2 regions of the Streptomyces sp. NPDC058464 genome follow, and region 2 is predicted to be linked to the other one. Evidence: riboswitches for the same ligand, from Rfam matches in the RefSeq annotation. Region 2 holds a riboswitch; the other holds the start of a gene.
What was found. A riboswitch is a leader RNA that binds a small molecule or an ion and turns the genes downstream of it on or off. The one in region 2 is predicted to bind cobalamin.
Positions count from the first base shown of each region.

Region 1: another riboswitch for cobalamin. It lies ahead of ACFWPQ_RS16200 (CbtB-domain containing protein); the one in region 2 lies ahead of ACFWPQ_RS27750 (prenyltransferase/squalene oxidase repeat-containing protein).

Region 1 is NZ_JBHXMA010000010.1:154,140-161,221, forward strand. It holds gene efeB (iron uptake transporter deferrochelatase/peroxidase subunit) at 1-1,035, opposite strand, end outside; gene ACFWPQ_RS16175 (EfeM/EfeO family lipoprotein) at 1,032-2,228, opposite strand; gene ACFWPQ_RS16180 (amidohydrolase family protein) at 2,360-3,409, opposite strand; gene ACFWPQ_RS16185 (MarR family winged helix-turn-helix transcriptional regulator) at 3,738-4,217, opposite strand; partial or broken gene ACFWPQ_RS16190 (acyl-CoA dehydrogenase family protein) at 4,490-4,597, shown strand; gene ACFWPQ_RS16195 (enoyl-CoA hydratase/isomerase family protein) at 4,594-5,649, shown strand; cobalamin riboswitch at 5,717-5,858, shown strand; gene ACFWPQ_RS16200 (CbtB-domain containing protein) at 5,895-6,116, shown strand; gene ACFWPQ_RS16205 (CbtA family protein) at 6,143-6,898, shown strand; gene ACFWPQ_RS16210 (barstar family protein) at 7,057-7,082, shown strand, end outside.
Region 2 is NZ_JBHXMA010000022.1:154,841-161,922, reverse strand. It holds gene ACFWPQ_RS27755 (SCO2322 family protein) at 1-272, opposite strand, end outside; gene ACFWPQ_RS27750 (prenyltransferase/squalene oxidase repeat-containing protein) at 269-1,501, opposite strand; cobalamin riboswitch at 1,610-1,741, opposite strand; gene ACFWPQ_RS27745 (phosphotransferase family protein) at 1,796-2,446, shown strand; gene ACFWPQ_RS27740 (hypothetical protein) at 2,578-3,612, opposite strand; gene ACFWPQ_RS27735 (XRE family transcriptional regulator) at 3,869-4,450, shown strand; gene ACFWPQ_RS27730 (MBL fold metallo-hydrolase) at 4,522-5,622, opposite strand; gene ACFWPQ_RS27725 (MSMEG_1061 family FMN-dependent PPOX-type flavoprotein) at 5,824-6,483, shown strand; gene ACFWPQ_RS27720 (GNAT family N-acetyltransferase) at 6,650-7,082, shown strand, end outside.

The DNA of each region.
Region 1 (7,082 bases), on a different contig from region 2:
GTAGTTGTAGGCGCGGCGCAGGATCCGCTGGTCGGCGGTGGCCGTGGTGCGCGGGTTGGCCAGCCGGATGTGCGCGTCCAGCGGGATGACGTCACCCTTGGGGTCGTCGGCGTAGTCGGGCGTGTCGTGCTCGGCGTTCCCGTCCAGGGGCGCCCCGGACTCCCGGGAGCGGCCGAACATCCGCTCCTGCTCGCTGAGCGAGACCCGGTCCCAGAACTCCACCAGCATCCGGATCAGCCGTACCACCTGGTAGCTGCCGCCGACCGCCCACTCCGGCTCGCCGGAGTCCTTGCCGACCCACACCAGCCGGTCCATCTCCCGGGCGCTGCCGGTCTCCGGGTTGGCGGTGCCGTCCTTGAACCCCAGCAGGTTGCGCGGGGTGCCGGACGGGCGGGGCGGACTGGTGAAGCCGTCCAGCCGCCAGCGGACCTGCATGCCGCCCCGGGTGTGCCGGGCGATGTCGCGCAGTGCGTGCAGCACGGTGTCGGTGTCGTCCGCGTGCAACTGCAAACTGAGGTCGCCGTGACACCACTCGGGCCGCAGGTCGTCGTCCGGGAAGGCGGGCATCGTCGTCAGCCCACGCGGCCTCAGTTTCCCGAGCCCGTACCGGTCGTCGAAGAGCGAGCCGCCGACGCCGACGGTCACCGCCAGCGCACCGGAGGGCAGTTGCTCGCCGAGGACGCCCGAGTCGGCGGGCGGCCCGGTGACCCCGACCGGGTCCGGGGTGCCGCCCGAGGTCAGGAAGCGGGCGCGGTCGGTGAGCGTGTGCAGCAGTTCGGTCAGCTCGGCGCGGCTCTCGGCGGTGACGTCGAGGGACGTGAACACGGTCGTCCGGCGGGGCGCGGCGACCGCGGACTGCTGGCGGGCGCCGTGGAAGGGGGCGATCGTGCCGGGGGTGGTGGCGCCGGGGGCGGTCGGGTCCGTGGCGGGGGCGGCCGCACCGCCCGCGGCCAGCCCGGCGCCTGCGAGGGCCGCGCCGCGCAGGAACCCGCGGCGGCCCACTCCGCTGCTGCCGGCCGTCTCGTCCGTGCTCATACCGTCCTCCGCGGATCGCACAGGGTCGCCACCGACGCCAGCCGCTCCACCAGGTCGCCGAGGACCGCGTCGACGTCCTCGCGCTGCCGGTGGCCGAGCTTCCCGAGCGGGGTCCAGGTGCCGCCGTGCCCGAAGCCGTCGAGGGTCTCGCCGGCCTGCTTCAACTCGCTCTCCAGACCGGCCAGATCCGCGTACCGGGTGGCGAGCAGCGGGTGCAGCCGGGACATGACCTCCACCGTGCCGTCCAGGTTGGCGCGGGCGGTGGCGAGGTTGCTGCCGCTGCCGTAGTCGGTACGGCCGGTCAGCTCGAACTGCACCGTGTTCTCCAGGATCTCGTGCGCCCGCAGCCCCAGCTGGGCGGGGTCCATCCGGGTCTGCGCCCAGTCGTCGCGCAGCCCGGTGACCGCCTTCACCAGGTCCGCCGCCGGGCCGCGCAGGCCGGTCGCGGACTCGCCGTGCCAGAGGCCGTACTCGATCCGGTGGAAGCCGGTGAAGTCCTTGTCGTGCACCCCGCCGGCCAGCCCCGCGTCCGTGCCGTTGATCGCGCCGTCGGCGTCACCGAAGGCGTCGTACGCCGCGCCCAGCCGCTCGTACTCCAGGTGCGCCGGCAGCCAGGCGGTGCGGGCGGCGGCGAGATCACCACGGTCGATCGCGTCCCGCAGGGCGGTCGTCAGCCGTACGACGTCGGACAGGCCGCCGCCGACCCACTTCTGGTAGGCGAGCGCGGGCGGGATCAGGTCGTGCTCGGTGACCGGGGCCGCGGCAGGCCCGCTGCCGCCCCTGCCGATGCGGACCGTGGGCCCGGTGACGGCGTCGGCGTCGTCGGGCACGCACTTGAAGGCGTAGGCGCCCTTCCCGAGCCGGACGGTCAGTTCCCGGGTGGTGCCGGGCCCGATGTCCTCCACCTCGCCGTACACGGCCTGGCTCCTCGGGTCCTCCAGGAGGACCTCGGCGGCCCCGTCGGTCGGGTTGTGCAGGTCGAAGACCTGGACGCCGGACACCGGGGTGCTCCACCCCCGGCCGCAGCGGCTGGCGGACACCTCCACGGTGGTGTGCGGCAGCGCGGCCGGGTCGGCGTGTGCGGGGCGTGAGCCGTGCGTGAGCGCCAGAACTCCGGCCACCAGGCATACGACGGCGACACCGACGACCGCCCAGGGACGCAACGACCTCCAGCCGAGGCCGGACAACACCATCCCGATCTCCCGGGGGTTCGTACCGTTCGTGATCGCCTCATGTTAGGCAGCCCTTTGTTCTCGAACGGCCGTCCAGGGAAACCCATGACCAAGAGTTCCCTGCCGGTTCACCGGACCTCCAGGGAAGCCGCTCAGTCGGTACCGGGCTGGACCATCCTGAAGAAGGCGCGGGCACCGGCGCGCCGTACGGACTGCCGCAGCCGCGCGGGAAACGGACGGGCGGGAGCCGGGGCGGGGGTGCCGGTCGCCAGGCGTGGGAAGAGCGCCTCGGCGTTGCCGCGGTCGACGGCCGCGAGGGTGCCGGGGTCGACCCCGCCGTCCAGCCCGTTGGCGAAGTACTGGCCCGCCGCGGCCGGCGCGAACGGCCAGTCGCTGCCGAACAGGACGTGCCCGGGCCGGGCGAAGGCGAGCAGTGTGGGCAGGGCGGCCGGGCTGGAGGACAGCGCCGTGTCGAAGTAGAAGCCGCGCAGGTCCTCCAGGATGTCCAGGGGGCTGCGTCCGGTGTCGGCCGCGAGGGCGACGGCCATGCGGTGGGAGGCGTACGGCACGAAACCGCCCGCGTGGCTGAGGACGAACCGGATGTGCGGGTACCGGCGCACGACACCGTTGCGGACCAGGAGGTAGGCGGCGCGGGTGGTGTCGAGGAGGAAGTCGGCGGCGAACGGCGGGATCCCGTCCACGGCGGGCCCGGGCAGCTCGGCAGGGTGGACGAACGCGACGGCCCCGTGCTCGTCCAGGACCCGCCACAGGGCGTCCTGGCCGGCGGCCCCGAGGTAGTCGCCGCCGGTGTTGGCGAGCAGGGTGACGCCGTCGGCGCCGAACTCGGCGAGGGCGCGCTCGGCCTCCTTGGCGGCAGCGGCGGCGTCCGGCAGGGGCAGGGTGGCGAACCAGCCGAAGCGGCCCGGGTGCGCGGCGGCGAGCGCGGCGGAGAAGTCGTTCAGCCGCCGGGCCAGGGCGGCGGCCTCGCCGGGGTCGGCGAGGAAGCCGGTGCCCGGGGTGGAGACCGACAGGATCGCCGTCTCGGTGCCGAGCAGATCCATCAGCTCCAGCGCCGCCTCGGGACTCCACTCGGGCAGGGCCCGGCCGCCCGCCTCGGTGATCCCGCGCTCGGCGAGGGCGTCCCGGTAGAAGGGCGGGACCAGGTGCTGGTGGACGTCGATCCGGCGCGAGGCACTGGTCATGGGGCTGCTCTTCCCGTCGTGACGGCACTGGCCGCCGACTGACGGCCAGCTTACTGTAGTGATGAATACAATTGGAGTAAACACTACGGTAGCGTGTCGCGGGGGGTGGGGAGGAGGAGGGGGCATCGGCTAGGGGCCCACGGGAAGCCCGCTGCCGCCCGTACGGGCCCCGGAGGGACGTGGGGGCGTATGGCGCGTGCGGCTCACTCAAGCGCCCTGAAGGGGCGCGGGGCTGTATGGCATGTGCGGCTACCGCCGCGTGGGCGCGACCAGCCACGACGGCGCCGCAGGCGAACGACGGCGCATCGCGGCGAAGCCGGTGGAGCGCCTAGCTCAACGGCCTGCCCGCGCCGTCCGTCGCCGCGAGGATGCGACGGCCGATCTCGTGCAACTGCCGGACCTGGGACCGGGTCAGCGGGTCGAGGACCATCCGCCGTACCGTCGCCACGTGCCCGGGCGCCGAGTCGACGACCTTCTCCCAGCCGGCGTCCGTCAGCGTCGCCACGGTGAAGCGGACGTTGTCCGGGTCCGGCTCCCGGCGCAGCCAGCCCCGGTCCTCGAGCCGCTTGGCGACGTGCGAGAGCCGGGACAGCGAGCCGTTGGCGAACATCGCCAGCTCGCTCATCCGCAGGGTGCGCCCGGGTGCCTCGGAGAGTCCCGACAGCACCTGGTACTCGAAGTGACTGATCCCCGCGTCCCGCTGCAGTTGCGCGTCCAGCTCCGCCGGCAGCCGGACCAGCACCCCGGCAAGGACGAGCCAGCACTGCGTCTCGTCATCCGTCAGCCAGCGAGGCTCGGGAGTCTCCATGGGAAGAGGCTAGCTTGACGGCTCAACTGTCCATACCCATGGGTAGGTTATCGCTCAAGGGTCTGACCAGCCCGGCTTGCCTTGCGAAGGACCTTCAAGTCCCGGCCGGTCACTGCCTGTTCATCCACGTCGTGGACGGACGGGCAGTTATCGAGGGGCGAACGGCCGCGGACCGGGCGGATCGCGGGGTCCGGCACCGCCGAAGATGTTACCGACGGTTACGTCGTGCCTGGCGGCGGCGGGTGCGAGGGTCGGCGTGCCGTGGACGGATCGGGCAGGAGAAGATCGTCCGTGACCCACGTGTCCACCCGATCCCGGAAGGAACCGACGAGATCATGCGCCTCATCGTGGCCCGCGGCCCGGCGGAGGTGTCCGGATGACCGGCGCCGAGGAACACGTCCTGCTGCACGTCGACGGACGGGCCGCGCACATCACGCTCAACCGGCCGCAGGCCATCAACGCGCTGACGCACGCGATGGTGCGCCGCATCGACGAGGCGCTCACCGCCTGGGAGCACGACCCGGCCGTCGAGACCGTCGTCGTCACCGGCGCGGGGGAGCGCGGCCTGTGCGCGGGCGGCGACATCCGCGCCGTCCACGACGACGCCCGCGACGGCGACGGGTCGGCCGCGGCCGCCTTCTGGCGGGACGAGTACCACCTCAACGCCCGCATCGCCCGGTACCCGAAGCCGTACGTCGCCGTGATGGACGGCATCGTGATGGGCGGCGGGGTCGGTGTCTCGGCCCACGGCGGCGTCCGGATCGCCACCGAACGGTCCCGGATCGCCATGCCCGAGACCGGGATCGGCTTCGTGCCCGACGTCGGCGGCACCTACCTGCTCGGCCGCGCGCCCGGCGAACTCGGCACCCATCTCGCCCTGACCGGCGCCCAGATCGGCGCCGCCGACGCGATGCTGTGCGGACTCGCCGACCACTACATGCCCTCCGGCTCGCTCCGGGCGTTCGTCGCCGACCTCGCCACCCTGCCCGTGCCCGAGGCGCTCGCCCGGCAGGTCCGGCAGGCGCCGGACGGGGAGTTGGCCGGGCACCGGGCGTGGATCGACGCCTGCTACCCGGCCGACACGGTCGAGGAGATCGTCCAGCGGCTGCTCGCGCACGGCGACCCGGCGGCGAAGGAGGCCGCGGACACCCTGCTCACCAGGTCGCCCACCTCCCTGAAGGTCACGCTGCAGGCGCTGCGCAGGGCCCGGCAACTGGGCTCCCTGGAACGGGTCCTGGACCAGGAGTACCGCGTCTCCTGCGCGACCCTCGCGAGCCCCGACCTGGTGGAGGGCATCCGCGCCCAGGTCGTCGACAAGGACCGCGCCCCGCACTGGTCCCCGGGCACCCTCGCCGAGGTCACCGACGCGGACGTCGACCGTTTCTTCGCCCCGCTCGGCGACCGCGAACTGGGCCTCGCCCCACCCGCCTGAACCGTCCCACCAGCCGCCCACCAGGCGCGAGATGAAGATCACGCCTGGTGACGCGGTCTTGGCCGTGCCCCTGACACGCGGTACGGTCTGTCCGATATCGACGACGGCGAGACGGAAGCCGGTGGAAATCCGGCACGGTCGCGCCACTGTATGCAAGAGCTCCAGGGCTGTTTGTGAGTCAGACCCGTGGCCGTCGTCCTGTGCACCACCGAGATGGGACGCGAACTCCCAGAGGAGGTCCTGCCATGGCGCAGACCGTCGCTCCGCCGACAGCCAACACCCCCGCCGTTCCCGCCAAGCTGCCGCTGTCCGCGATAGCTCCCTGGGCGGTCTTCTTCGGCATCCTGATGCTGGTCCTGCTCTACTTCGTCGGCGCCGAACAGGGCGCCACCTCCGTGTTCAGCGGCACGGACGTCCACGAGTGGGTGCACGACGCCCGCCACCTGCTCGGCTTCCCCTGCCACTGACGCGAGCGAGGGTCGCCGTACCACCCATGAACTCCGCAACGGTCCGTAACCTCCTGGTGCGAGGCATGCTCGCCGGCCTGGCCGCCGGTCTGCTCGCCCTCGTCGTCGCCTACCTGCTCGGTGAGCCGAACGTCGACAAGGCGATCGGCTACGAGGACGCCCACTCGCACGAGCACGAGATGGCGGTCGTCTCCCGCTCCCTGCAGTCCACCGCCGGCCTGGCCACCGGTGTCCTGGTCTACGGGGTCGCCTTCGGCGGCATCGCCGCCCTGGCCTACTCCTTCGCCCTCGGCCGTGTCGGCCGCTTCTCGCCGCGGGCGACGGCACTGCTGCTGTCCGGCTGCGCACTGGCGGTCGTCTACGTGGTGCCGTTCCTGAAGTACCCGGCCAACCCGCCGTCGGTGGGCGACCCGGACACCATCGGCAAGCGGACCACGCTGTACTTCCTGATGATGGTGCTCAGCGTGCTCCTCGCGATCGCCGCCACCATCCTCGGCAAGCGGCTCCGGCCGCGGCTGGGCACTTGGTGGGCGACCGTCCTCGCGGTGGTCGCGTTCGGCGTCCTCATCGGGCTGGCGTACCAGTTCCTGCCGGTCGTCAACGAGGTGCCGAGCGACTTCCCGGCCACCCTGCTGTGGCGGTTCCGGCTCTCGGCGCTCGCCATCCAGGTGGTGCTGTGGGGCGGATTCGGCCTGCTGTTCGGCGAGTTGGCCGACCGTGTCCTCAACCCGAGGCCGGCGAAGGCGCCGGCCGCCGCCCGCACGGTGCCCGCTCCGCACTGACCCGCGGCGCGGCACACCGAACGACACGAGAGGGCCTCCGGACGGTTCCGGGGGCCCTTCCGCGTTTCCGGTACGGAAGCCGTTGACCGGTGTCCGTGGACCGGTGCGAGTGCTGCCGTGCGCGATCAATGCCCGCGGACCGCCGTATCCTGCGGGCCGTGACGGTGACTTATGTACTGGACGG
Region 2 (7,082 bases):
GGCGTGCCGGCGCAGATCCTCCCGAAGTCCGCCGTGCCGCGCGGTCGCGACGCGTCCGCCGAGTCCTCGCTCACCGCGAAGCGGAAACCCTCGACCGAACCGTCGGCGGGCCGCGCGGTGGAGGGGCCCTGCGTGGCGTACGCCCAGCGCGCGCCGTCCCGCTCCCAGAAGGACCAGTAGCGGTAACCGGTGGCCGCCGCCGGCCCGGCGGCCGTCGCGCACAGCGTCAGCGCGGCCAGGAGCAGCAGCGCGGCCCGGCGGACCGCGGTCACAGCTGCTGCTGCTTCCGGCGGCCGCTGAGCAGGAAGCCGATGCCGATACCGCCGACGAGACCGGTGCCGACGATCCACCACACGCTGTTGCCCGGCTTCTTCTCCTCGGTGTGCTTCGCGGCGGCCGTGGCCGCCTGCGGCGCCGGGCCCGTCGCGTTCAGCGCCGTCACCAGGTTCGTCCCGCCGAAGTCGCGCGGGTCCGCGCCCATCGCGTGCGCGGCGAGGACCAGCTCGGCGTAGGCCGCGGGCCCGCTCTGCTCCGCCCACGGCACGGCGTGCGCCTCCAGCCACGCGTACGGCTTCTTCGCCGGCTTCGTCCAGCCCTGCGCGGCCATGGCGACGACCGCGTCGGCGGTGTTGCCGTAGTCCGGCTGGGGCTTGGCGCCGGGCAGCGCGGAGACGAGGTAGCCCTTGGCGGAGGTGGCGTCCGCCAGGTACGCGGCGCCGTTGCGGGCCACCTCGTCCCGGGTGAGGGCCTTGGCGGCGTCCGCGCAGGCATGGCTGCCCTTCGCCGACGCCTTCCCGGCCGTCGTCACGAATCCCTTGCCGAGGGCTCCGAGCACCCCGGCCGCGGTCGCGTCCGCGTTGGCGGCCAGTTTCCCCTGCTGGTCCGGCTGGTAGGCGAGAGCGCCGCCACCGTCCTCGGCGCAGGGGAGGGACCACTTGGCGAGGAGGGCGTACGGCGACCTGTCCGCGCTCGCGCCGGCCGCCGCGAGCGCGCCGATGACCACGCCGGTGGAGTTGGTGTCGCTGGCCGAGCCGGGGGCGTAGCCCCAGCCGCCGTCCTTGTTCTGCTGCGACTTCAGCCAGTTCACGGCCCTGTCCGCGGCGGCGTCGTGGCCGCCGGCCGCCTTCAGCGCCTGTACCGCGGCCGCCGTGCTGTTCGTGTCCACGGTCACCTTGGCGTCACAGGCCGCCGTCGGCTCGGCGCGGAACGCGGCGAACGAGCCGTTCGCGCACTGCTGCCCGGCCAGCCAGTCCACCGCCTTCGCGGCCGGGGTGACCCCCACCGCGCGCTGGGCCAGCAGGGCGAGGGACTGGCGCCAGACGCCGTCGTACTTCGGGTCCGAACCGCCGTACAGCCCCGACGGGAGGACCGCCGACGCGGAGGGCGAAGGGGACGCGGTGCCGGCGGCCGTGCCGGCGGCCAGCGCGGTCGTCGCGGGCGTGGCGGTACCGATGACGGCGGTGGCGGCCAGCACCCCGGCGGTGCGGCGGAGGACGGTCATGGTCGGCGGGTGCCTCTCCCTGCGGGGAGCCGGGCAGCACGGGACACCCCGGCGGCTCGGCTCCGTAAACCTCGACGGTGCCGTGCGACGGCGGGCGCCGGCGCACATGAGCCGATCAACGTCCCGGGCGCGGCGGTCCGGCTTGCCACAGGGGATGTGGCTCACGGTTGCGGGTCAGCGCCGGAATTGCACCGGCTTCCCCCCGTACGGGTGATGACGACCCGGCTACCTTACCGGCCGCCCGGCGGAAGCTGAGAGGGGGCTGTGCGGGGACCGTTTCGCTATGGTCGGGCCATGACGGGGAGACTGCTCGGCTCGGGGCGTTCGGCCGACGTGTACGAGATCGACGAGGCATGGGTGCTGCGCCGGGACCGGGACGGCTGGGGGGACGCCGCCGCCGAGGGCGCGGTGATGACGTACGTACGGGAGCACGGGTACCCGGCGCCCCGGGTGCGGCCGTCCGGGTCCCGTACCGAACTGGTGATGGAGCGGCTGTCCGGGCCGACCATGCTGGCGGCGCTGCTGGCGGGGGAGACGGACGCGGCGGAGGGCGGCGCGCTGCTCGCCTCGCTGCTGCGCCGGCTGCACGCGGTGCCCGGCCGGGAACCGGCCGATCCCGGCGCCCGGGTCCTCCATCTCGACCTCCATCCGGACAACGTGATACTGACCCCCGACGGCCCTCGGGTCATCGACTGGACCAACGCCGAGGACGGGCCGCCCGGGCTCGACTGGGGCATGTCCGCGGTGATCCTCGCCCAAGTGGCGCTCGGTGCCTACCCGTTGGCGCGCACGCTGCTGACGGCCCTGCTCGCCGATCCGGCCGAACTGACCGAGGAAGGGCTGACGGAGGCGCTGCGGCGGCGGGCGGCCAATCCGACGATGAGCCGGGAGGAAGTCGAAGTGCTGGGTGAGGCGGGCGAGTTGATACGGGCGATCGCGTTCTAGGGCGGACCGGCAGCGCTCCTTCAGGGACGCTGGGGGTACCCCCGGCCGAAGGCCGGGGGAGGAACTGCGCGAGCAGCCACGACGGCGCCGCAGTCGACCGACGGCATGCCGCGGCAGGTCCGGCGGAGCGCTCACGCCGCGTTCGCGAGCGGGGCGATGCCCGCGGACAGGTGGCGGGCCATCCGGCGCAGTGCGTCGTCGCAGTCGGCCGGGGTCTCGCCCACCGCCACCCAGAGGGCCAGCCGGTCGGCGGCGGTGGCGTGCGGCCCGGCGGTGACGTGGTCGCCGGTGTGCCCGGTGAGGAGCATGCGGTCGGCGCCGGGCTCGTGGGCGGCGTCGGGGGAGAGGTCCAGGTGGTCGAGGCGGCCGGTGGCGGCCGGGTAGGCGAACTGGATCGCGGCCGCCCGCTGCCGGGTCGGCGTGGTGTCGGGCACATCGCCGGTGGCGAGGGCGGCCGCGACCTGGGCGAGGTCGACACCGGTGGCCCGCTTGACGAGCAGCGGGATCAGGTCGCCCGGGAGGTGCGGGGCGACGTCGGTGACCCGGGGGCCGCGGTCGGTGAGGGTGAGGCCGATGTGCAGGACGCCCCGGCCGACGCCGAGGGCGTGCACGGTGCGGTCGACGGCCAGCCGCAGGAAACGGTTGTGCAGCAGGCCGTCGTGGGCGTGCACGGTGTGCCGGAGCGGCTGCCGGGCGGGCGCCGGGCCCAGGGTCGTACGAGTGATGGCGGCGATGCGGATCTCGCCGTCGAGGACGACCGTCTCGGCCGAGACGCGGGGCGGGCCGGGGTCGTCGTCGACGGGGACCGCGCGGCCGGCCAGCAGCGCGCGCAGCGCGGGCGGGTCGCTGCACGCGGCGGCCGCGGCGAGGGAGGTGCCGGGCAGCCCCAACTGCCCGGCGATCGTGGCGGCGGCGACCGCGTACTCGCCCGTGTGGGTCAGCACGCCGCGGACCCGGTGCCTGGCCGCGAACCGCACCACCGCCGATGCCGTCGCGCCGCCCTTGCCGGGGTCCGCCGCGAGGTGACCGGCCAGGCACTGCTGTGCCCAGGCCGGCGGTGCGGCGTCCACCAGCAGCACCGGGCGGACCGCGGCGACACGCGTCAGCACGAACTCGTCGTACGCGCGCCGGCGGCCGGCACCGAGGAGCAGGACGGGCTGCGGCATCGGTTCGCCTCACCTTCTGGGAGGAGGCGGGGCGGCTGGTCGCCCCGGATGCCGCTCCCCCATAGGCGGCACCCGGGGCGGGTCGGTTCGACCGTGGCCTGGTGCTGTGATCCTTTCCTGCCGGTCCGTCACATGTCAACGATTGCTGCCCCCTTGCGCAGTGGTCCTTGTCATGTCTGGTGGCCGGGACCGGTGATTCGATAGCCTCGCGTCTGCTCGGCCGACCGACCAACCACGCGTGTCCAGGGGGACCTTGGTGAGTGACGCCCATGCCCCGCTGACCGGTGCACTGCAACGGCTCGGGGAGCTGACCGGGCGCCCCGGACGGCTGCCCGAGGTGCTGGACGTGGCCGACCTGTCGTACCGCACCGGGATCCCGGTCGGGGTGGTCGCCGAACTCCTCGAGGGCGGGGCCGCGCCCGAGGCGGGGCTCGCCGAACGGGTGCGGCAGCGGCTGGACTTCATCCGCGAGAACCGGCGCCGTCCCGACGGCAAGCGGTACTCGCTGGGCGAGCTGGCGGCGATCGCCGGCACCAGCAGGCAGTGGCTGAGCGAGTGGCGCAAGAGCGGGCTGCCGAGCCTCGAACACACCGACCGGCTGCGGCGGTTCTTCGGCCTGCCGGCCGGTTTCTTCACCGCCGACGAGCCGGAGGCGCTGTACGAGGCGCTCCAGCCGGTGCTCCAGGGCCTGGAGGCCCAGGCCGACCCGCTCTCCCGGCTCCGCGAGAGCGGCCTGGTCCGCCTGGCGGCCCGTGCCCCGCAGATGAACCCCCGCCAGCTGGCCACGCTCGCCGACCTGGCGGAGATGCTGATCACCTCCGAGGGCGCCGTCAACTGAGCTTCGGGCGGCCCGGGTTGCGGCGGTGACGTCGAACCCGGTCCGGGTTGCGGCGGCGACCGGCGAACCGCCTACACCGCCACGTACGTGACCGGCTCGCTCCCCGCCACCGCCTCCGCGCGCCCCAGCTTCACCAGGCGCCGCAGGTGGGCCTCGGCCTCCGAGACGGCGATGTTCCGGGAACCGTAGGGGATCTGGTCCCAGGGCCGGTTCCACTCCATCCGGACGGCCAACTCCCACGGGGTGAGCGGCTGTCGGAGGAGGGAGAGCAGGCCGGAGAGGCGCTCCTCGTGGTGGGCCAGCAGCTCCCGTACCCGTCCCGGTGCGTCGGTGAAGGTGTGCTGGTGGGCCGGGAGCACCTCGGCCGGGGCGAGCCGGCCGACGCGTTCCAGGGAGTCGAGGTAGTCGCCGAGGGGGTCGGTGACGGTCGCGTCGTCGGGGTCCTCGTAGAGGCCGATGTGCGGGGTGATCTCGGGGAGCAGATGGTCGCCGGAGAACAGGCGCCCGTGGCCCGGGAGCCGGGCGGGGTGCTGCTCCTCCAGGTGCAGGCAGACGTGGCCGGGGGTGTGCCCCGGCGTCCAGACGGCACGCAGCCGGCGGCCGGGCAGGTCGAGGAGTTCGCCGGGGAGGATCTCGCGGTCGGGGAGGGCGGGGGCGAGGCCGGGCGGGGTGCTTCGGCGGCGGGGTCCGCCGCGCAAGGGCGCCACGTGCTCGTCCGGCGCCCCGGCGGCCGTCAGCTTCGCCGCCATGTACGTGAACCACCGCTCCGGCCGGGTCTCCCGGGCCCGCCGCACGATCGCCGCGTCGGCCGCGTGCATCGCGATCCAGGCCCCGGACGCCTCGCGCACCCGCCCCGACAGCCCGTGATGGTCGGGATGGTGATGCGTGATGACGACCCCGTGCACCTCGCCGACGCCCGTACCGCAGGCCTCCAGCCCCGCCACCAGCACGTCCCACGACCCGGGGTCGTCCCACCCGGTGTCGACCAGCACCGGCCCGCGGTCGGTGTCCATCATGTACACCAGCGTGTGGCCGAGCGGATTGTCCGGAATGGGTACGGCAATCGACCGCACACCCCCACCGAGATCCCGCACCGCCACCCCCGATCGCGCCTCCCCCGATCGCGCCTCCCCCGGCCGCACCTCCGCCGACTCGCCCAGACTGTCCGCCATCAGCCTTCCTCCGCCCCCGCCCGGTCCCGCCGGCCCCACGGCCGTTCCTCACTATAACGAGAACTGATGATGCGTCAGGCAGGCGGCGGACAAGTTCACTTGACGGCACTTCGCGCGCTTGGCGACTCGCGCGAGTGCCTCCCCCTGGCCGACGCTCACCGGCCGGGCTCGGCCGCGGGTCGGCCCTTTAGGGTCGGGGGCATGACGCTCCCACTTGCCGGCAGTGCCTTCGACTCGCTCCGCCTCGACGCCGTGCCCGACCAGGAGGCGTTGCGCCGGGCCTACGAGCTGCCCGGCGCCGCGGCCGTACGCAAGCAGATGACCGAACTCACCGAGCAGACCCGGCGGTTGATCGGCTGCTCGTCGCTGGTCCTGGTCGCCAGCGCGGACGCCGAGGGCCACTGCGACGTCTCCCCGCGCGGCGGCCCCGCCGGGTTCGTCGCCGTCCTGGACGCTCGGACGGTGGCGATACCGGACGCGACCGGCAACAAGCGGCTGGACACCCTGCAGAACGTCGTCGCCACCGGCCGGGCCGGGCTGCTGTTCGTCATCCCGGGGCGCACCACGACGCTCAGGGTGAACGGCCGGGCCTGCGTCTCCACCCGCCCGGAGCTGCTGTCGCAGCTGACCGCCGTGGGCAAGCCGCCGGCCAGCGCGCTGGTGGTGGGGATCGAGGAGGTCTACCCGCACTGCCCCAAGTCGCTCCTGCGCAGCGGGGCCTGGAAGCCGGAGCAGTGGCTCCCCGCCGACGCCCAGCCGACCTCGGCCGAGGTGACGCTGGCCCAGCTGCGGATGCCGGAGCTGACGATCGCCGACATCGAGCAGACGGAGGCGGATTCGCTGAGGTACCGGTACGAGTGACGGCCCGACCGGCGATTGCCGCATCGTCGGCCCGCCGCACTCCCGGCCTGCCGCGCCCTTGACCCGCCGTTCTCTCGGCGCGCCGCACCCTCGGCCCGCCGGGCCCCGGCCGCCGCGACCGCATATTGGTTTGCCGTGCGCCGGTGCCGCCGGATAGGAAGCTCGCATGCTTACAGGCAGCACCGTCGGGCTCAGGGCCCGGCACGAGGAGGACTTCCCGGTCCTGCGGGCCGAGCTCTACAACGACGCGGTCCACTCCTCGCGGGCGGACAGCAGGCCGTGGCGGCCGGTCGCGCCCGGCTCGAAGGACTCGCGGCTCACGGTGGACGACAAGGACGACGCGAGCGTCAAGTTCTCCGTGGTGGAGCTGGCGGGCGGCACGCTGGTCGGCTCCGCCGTGCTGTGGGGCATCGACAACCACAACCGCGGCGCGCACCTCGGACTGAGTCTGCTGCCGGCCTTCCGCGGCAAGGGCTACGGCACCGACGTGGTCGCGGTGCTGTGCCACTACGGCTTCGCCGTACGCGGCCTGCACCGTCTGCAGATCGAGACCCTCTCGGACAACGCCGCGATGCTGCGCGCCGCCGAACGCAACGGCT